DNA from 2 places in the Hyphomonas sp. GM-8P genome. Region 2 is predicted to be linked to the other one. Evidence: predicted binding sites of a transcription regulator. Region 2 holds the regulator's gene; the other holds the start of a gene.
What was found. Region 2 encodes HrcA, which represses chaperone genes, less so after heat shock. Its sites were predicted from a motif close to GTTAGCANTCNNCNNNGNNGANTGCTAAC; they were not measured.
Positions count from the first base shown of each region.

Region 1: the regulator HrcA is predicted to act here: its motif matches at 1,290-1,318, upstream of groES (co-chaperone GroES).

Region 1 covers NZ_AWFE01000066.1:1,156-4,567, forward strand. Annotated here, with positions in the region: gene HY26_RS08565 (DUF3137 domain-containing protein) at 1-193, opposite strand, end outside; gene HY26_RS08570 (GGDEF domain-containing protein) at 253-1,008, opposite strand; gene groES (co-chaperone GroES) at 1,391-1,681, shown strand; gene groL (chaperonin GroEL) at 1,737-3,383, shown strand.
Region 2 covers NZ_AWFE01000068.1:15,983-19,394, reverse strand. Annotated here, with positions in the region: gene HY26_RS09290 (protein phosphatase 2C domain-containing protein) at 10-834, shown strand; gene grpE (nucleotide exchange factor GrpE) at 831-1,388, opposite strand; gene hrcA (heat-inducible transcriptional repressor HrcA) at 1,388-2,476, opposite strand; gene HY26_RS09275 (SdpI family protein) at 2,519-2,743, opposite strand; gene HY26_RS09270 (DUF1648 domain-containing protein) at 2,747-3,232, opposite strand; gene HY26_RS09265 (autorepressor SdpR family transcription factor) at 3,229-3,412, opposite strand, start outside.

The DNA.
Region 1 (3,412 bases), on a different contig from region 2:
CGAGGAGGGTTCGGGACTTTGCGCGTGAAATTGTCTGCCTGCGGATCACTTCCCGTGCGCCGAGCTCCGGCGCGAGTTCGGTTTCCCAGATCCGCTCGACATCAGCAAATTCCGGCCTCTGGCTTGCCAGCAGGCTTAGCGGCCGCGCATTGCGGATCGCGGCGTCGATGTCCCTGGTATTGCCGATTTCCATGGCGTTTCCCCTTCACGCATTCATGCCGTGCGGAAAGGCGGGAATCCAGCCCGGACCGGTTAGGCCGTTGCGGCGAGGCGCGGTCCGGCATAGGTGACGCGGTTGCGGCCCGTCGTTTTGGAGACGTAGAGCGCGCGGTCCGCCGATTCCAGAACGCGGTCGAGCGATGCGTCGGACGTCAGCATTTCGAAACCGAAGCTGGCGGTCACCGACAAGGTCTTCCCGTCATACTCGATCTCGGCGTGTTCCAGCCGCTCGCGTAGACGGTCACAAACGAGCCAGGCCTGATCGCGATTGACGTTGGACAGCAGCACCACGAATTCCTCCCCGCCCCAGCGGCCCAGCTTGTCGAACGGTCCGCGAAGTTCGGAATAGGCGATCTCGGCAATCCGCTTCAGCATCGCGTCGCCAGCCTGATGGCCATGACGGTCATTGATCTGCTTGAACTGGTCGAGGTCGAACAGGACAATTGCGGCCATGCCGCCCGCGCGGCGCTGGCGATGCATCTCGTCTTCAGCCGAAATGCGGAAGAAGCGGCGGTTCAGGAGGCCGGTCAGCGGATCGGTCGATGCGAGCGATTCAAGCTGGCGCTGATAGCGCTTCAGCTGGAATTCATGCTGCGAGGCGATGGTCGCCGTCGGAATGGCCACACAGGCCGCCGCAACGAGGTTCGCGACGAGGAAACGCTGCGGATCGTCCAGCACGCCCATCTGGTAAACAAAGACGGAGAAGGTGAACGACAGACAGAGCGCCGTCGTTGCAACAAAGACGAAGAACGTCAGAGAATCCTTGATATCACGTGCGTACGAGCTCATTCGCTGCCGTCTCCTAGCCTTGCGCCCGGTATCCTGCCGGGATGTGCGATGGTTATTACACATAATGGCTACCACCCCGACAAAGCGGGGACGCAAATTTGGCGACAGGGCTTCAGACTCTGGCAACAGGTTGATGACGCCTGATCGGCCCTCACCCTCTCGTTGAAACCGGTACCCCTTCCACGGCGCATGGCCACCGGCTGAGCTGGCCAGGAATGGCAAAAAAATTTTGCAATTATCCAGTTGACGCTACCCAGTCCGCGCCCTACGTCCGAGCCACCGCTAGCAGTCGGTATGGGTGAGTGCTAATTCGCCTTTACCGGTCGCTGGCTCCCGTGAGATCAATTCAAACTCGCAATCTGAAGACTAGAGGGCAAAAGCCATGAAACTTCGTCCCCTGCACGATCGCGTCGTCGTACGCCGCGTCAAGGAAGAGGAAAAGACCAAGGGCGGCATCATCATCCCCGACACGGCAAAAGAAAAGCCGCAGGAAGGTGAAGTCGTTGCAGTTGGTAAAGGTGCTGTCGGTGACGACGGAAAAGTCATCGCGCTGGACGTGAAAAAGGGCGACCGCGTCCTATTCGGCAAATGGTCCGGCACCGAAGTCAAAATCGACGGCGAAGACCTGCTCATCATGAAGGAGAGCGACATCATGGGTGTGCTGGAGAAGTAATCTCCGCCCCTGACCGCTTTCCAGAAAAACAGCAAATTCAAAGAGGAAACTCGAAATGGCTGCAAAACACGTAGTTTTTGGCGCTGACGCCCGCGAAAAGATGCTCAAGGGCGTCGATACGCTGGCCAACGCCGTGAAGGTCACCCTCGGCCCGAAAGGCCGTAACGTTGTGATCGAGAAATCCTTCGGCGCCCCGCGCACCACGAAGGACGGCGTCACCGTCGCAAAAGAGATCGAGCTGGAAGACAAGCTCGAGAATATGGGCGCACAGATGCTGCGCGAAGTCGCCTCCAAGGCCAACGACGTCGCTGGCGACGGCACCACGACCGCTACGGTCCTGGCCCAGGCCATCGTCCGCGAAGGCATGAAGCGCGTCGCCGCCGGCATGAACCCGATGGACCTGAAGCGCGGCATCGACAAGGCAGCTGCCGAAGTCGTCAAAGACCTCGCACACCACTCCAAAAAGGTGAAAACCAACGAAGAGATCGCCCAGGTCGGCACCATCTCCGCCAACGGCGAGACCGAAATCGGCGCGATGATCGCTGAAGCCATGGCGAAAGTCGGCAATGAAGGCGTCATTACGGTTGAAGAAGCCAAGTCGCTGGAAACCGAACTCGACGTCGTCGAAGGCATGCAGTTCGACCGCGGCTACCTGTCGCCGTACTTCATCACCAACCCGGACAAGATGATCGCCGAACTCGACGACGCGCTCATCCTGCTGCACGAGTCAAAACTGTCCAGCCTGCAGCCGATGCTGCCGATCCTGGAGCAGGTTGTTCAGTCGCAGAAGCCGCTCCTGATCATCGCTGAAGACGTCGATGGCGAAGCGCTGGCAACGCTGGTGGTCAACAAGCTGCGTGGCGGCCTGAAGATCGCTGCCGTGAAAGCTCCGGGCTTCGGCGACCGCCGCAAGGCCATGCTGCAGGACATCGCTGTCCTCACCGGCGGCCAGGTCATTTCCGAAGACCTCGGTATCAAGCTGGAAAACATCTCGATGGACATGCTGGGCAAAGCCAAGCGCGTTTCCATCGACAAGGACAACACGACCATCGTCGACGGCGCCGGTAAGAAGAAAGACATCGAAGCCCGCGTGTCCCAGATCCGCAAGCAAATCGACGACACCTCGTCCGACTATGACCGTGAGAAACTGCAGGAACGCCTGGCCAAGCTGGCTGGCGGTGTTGCCGTGATCAAGGTCGGCGGCGCAACCGAAGTCGAAGTGAAAGAGCGTAAGGACCGCGTCGACGACGCCCTGAACGCAACCCGCGCCGCTGTCGAAGAAGGCATCGTCCCGGGTGGTGGTACGGCCCTGCTCCGCGCCTCCAAGAACATCGACGTCGTTGGCGACAATGACGACGAGAAGGCCGGCATCGACATCGTCCGCAAGGCGCTCGAAGCCCCGGTCCGTCAGATCGCCGAAAACGCTGGTGTCGAAGGCTCTGTGGTCGTGAACACGATCCTGCAGAACAAGACCCGCTCGCACGGCTTCAACGCCCAGACCGAAGAGTATGGCGACCTGGTCGCCATGGGCGTCATCGACCCGGTGAAAGTTGTCCGCTCGGCTCTGCAGAACGCTGCCTCCGTGGCAGGCCTGCTGATCACGACGGAAGCCTCCATTGCCGAAGCTCCGAAGAAGGAAGGCGCCGGCGGCGGCATGCCTGACATGGGCGGTATGGGTGGCATGGGCGGCATGGGCTTCTAAGCCAATCTGCCCATTCCCTCGCGGAATGA
Region 2 (3,412 bases):
GGCGGGGCGATGCAGCTGGAAGTCATCAGCACGGTGAACGACCCCGGCGTGCCGGGCAAAACAGGTGATGACCGGGCCGGATTCGACGCTGCCGCAGGCACCGCCTGGGTGTTGGACGGGGCGACCGATGTGACCGATTTGCGCCCGTTCCCGGCCTGCGAAAGCGGCGCGGCCTGGATCGCCGAAGCCCTGTCAGACCGGCTGATGCAGGGGCCTCAGAGCGGCGAGACACCCGAGGCCTATTTCGCCGCCGTCCTCGCTGATGTGCGTCAGCGCGCCGAAGCCGAAAGCCGGATTCCATTGGAGAAATTACCGGGCGAGGCCCTGCCAATCGCTGCAGGTATCTGGATGTGGCTGCAGGGCGACGAGGCGGTTTTTGTCTTCATGGGCGACTGCATGGCGCTCGTCCGGTCCGGGTCAGAGGTGCGCCTGATCGGTCATGCGGAAAAGGTGGAAGACGAGACCGCCGCAGCCCGCCGCGTGATGGCCCTGACGCCGGAAGAACGCATGGGTTGGCTGCGTCAGAGCCGGCGGCTCTCTAACGAAGTCGGAGGTGTTTTCGGTCTAGGCCCGGCGGTCGCCGGCAACCTCCAAATCCAGCGTGCGACGGTGAAACCGGGCCACGAAGTCTGCCTGGTGAGCGACGGCCTCTACCGGCTCATCTCGCCCTACGCGACGCACACGTTGGAAAGCCTGATGGCGGACCTGTCTGAGCGGGGTCTGCCCGCCCTGATCCGCGTGCTGCGCGACTTCGAAGACACGCCCCACGAAGACATCCCCCGCATCAAGCGCAGGGACGATGCTTCAGCGGTTTACCTGAAAATCGAAGTCTAGTTCGTGGAGCCTGCGCTGACGGCGACCATGGCGGCGCGCAGGACACGGTCGCCGATCTTCCAGCCGGTCTGGAACACGTCGTGGATCGTGCCCGGCGCCTGCGGGGAGGGGACGTTCGCCACGGCCTGGTGCAGGTTCGGGTCGAACGCGTCGCCGGGCAGGGCCGCGATCACGGACACGCCGTTGCGGGCCAGCGCCGTGTGCAGTTCTTTCTCCGTCATCTCGATGCCGCCGAGCAGGTTCTTGCCGGCTTCCGAGAGCGCGTCGCGATCCCCGTCCGGCAGGGCGGCGAGGGCGCGGGCGAGATTGTCGGAGACGCTGAGCAGGTCTGCCGCGAACTTCTCGATCGCATAGACCCGCGCATCGGCGACCTCTTTCTGGGCGCGCTTGCGGGTGTTGTCGAGATCAGCCAGCGTGCGCAGCAGCTGGCCGCGCATCTCTTCCTTTTCCGCTTCGAGGCGGAGGATCGTATCTTCCGGCGTCGCCTCTTCCGGGGCGGCGTTTTCAGGCGTTTCGACAGATTCCGTGTCTTCAGTCTTCGCTTCGTCGCTCATCATTTTCCGTCCTTGGCGCGGCGGCGGGAGAGGATCTCGCCCACGACCTTCGCTGTATAGTCTACCATCGGGATCACTCTTGCATAATTGAGCCGCGTCGGCCCAATCACGCCAAGGGCGCCGATGACCTGTTTTCCGCCTCCCATATAGGGCGCGACGATCACACTTGAACCTGATAGCGGGAAAAGCTGGTTTTCAGAGCCGATGAAGAGTCGCACCCCACCGGCTTCCCGTGTCGTATCGAGGATATCCAGCACGTTCTGTTGGCGCTCCAGCTCATTGAATAGCTGGCGTACGCGGTCGAGATCCTCGGCGGCTTTGGCATCTTCCAGCAGGTTTGCGCGGCCTCGCACAATCAGGGACCGGCCCCGGCCGGGTGTTTCGCCGCTCCATTGGGCGAGCCCCTGTTCGACAAGGCCGGCGGCAGTCACATCAAGCTGCGCACGGCGGGAGCTCAGCTCCTCCCGCACATCCTGTGCCGCTTCCGCGAGTGTGCGGCCCTTCATGCGGGTGGAGAGGTAGTTGCCCGCTTCGATCAGTGCCGTGGAAGGCAGGCCCTCGGGCACCTGGATGAAGCGGTTTTCGACATCGCCATCCTCGGTCAGCAGGATGCAGATGGCATCGCGCGGGCCGAGCGGCAGAAATTCGACATGGCGCACGGCGGCGTCGCGCTTCGGAGAGGAGACAAGGCCCGCGCCGCCCGCAAGGCCCGAAAGGATATCGGAGGCTTCGGACAGCACGTTCTCGAAGTCGGCGCCGGCCGATTTCAGGCGGTCGTCGATCGTCTGGCGGTCGGCCCGGGCGGGTTCACCGATCTCCAGGAAACCGTCCACAAAGAGGCGCAGGCCCATATGGGTCGGTGCGCGCCCGGCGGAGATGTGCGGTGCGTCCAGAAGGCCGAGCTCGGTCAGGTCCGCCATCACGTTCCGGATCGACGCAGGGGAGAGGGCGATGCTGCCCTTGGACAGGGTGCGCGAGCCGACAGGTTCCCCGGTCGCCAGATAGCCCTCGACGATCTCGCGGAAAATGTCCCGCGAGCGCTGGTCGAGGCGCTGCATCAGCGATTGTGTGTCCGGATGCGTTTGCATACCAAAATGGATAGGGGGCCGATGGCCCGCATTCAATAGGCCTCACACCGTGAGGTTGGTGCCATGTTCCCGATCCTGGGCGCTGCGCCATGCGAAATAGGAATAGATTACCGAAATGATCGCGGCGAGCCCGACCCAGGCGGTCAGCTGGACGGCCAGTAGCAGACCATCAAAAATGAACGCCCCGGCAAGGCCCAGCGCCCCTGCTGCCATGAACAGCGGCCCCGCCACCCGGTGCGTCTTTTCCCAAGCCGTATCGGACGACAGCGTTCACGGCGTGCGGATGCCAAAGAAGAAGCTGGACCGGGTCTTGGGCAGGTAATTTCCTACGATGATGAACAGGACCGAGGCCCCAGCGATGATCCAGCGAACCATCTGACCGGATCCCTCGGCAGCTTCTCCGACGCGGGTCATCTGAAGGGCGACACCGCCATGGATGCAGGTCAGCAGCACCATGACCGCCAGCCAGATCGCGACATAGCCGCGCCGGCCGGTTTCGATATTGCCCTTCCGCGGATCGATCGAGGGCAGGGCCGCCATTAGCAGGCCGACCGCCAGCGTGATCACCGGCAGGGTCCAGAGAAAGCGGATGGCTCCGGCTCGGTCAGTCCAGCGGTCGGGGGCGCCCGAAGGCCCCCAATGGATTGGAAATTCTCCGGAGGCCGGAAGCGCATGGATGGCTGCCACCGAGATGGCAACGCTGGCAGCTGTCGCCCCTAGGGTGATCAGAAGACCGTTACGGACAAAGGGTTTCATTCGGCTGCCTCCTTGATGGGGTCATCACCGTCATCCCGGCCGATCAAGCCGAGCAAGGCGGTGGCGGCGTCTTCCAGGACGCTGGTGTTGATACGGTAGAGGATCTGGTTGCCCTGCCGGTCGGCGGTCACCAGTTCGGCGTCCTTCAATACGGCGAGGTGGCGGCTCATGGTCGGCCAG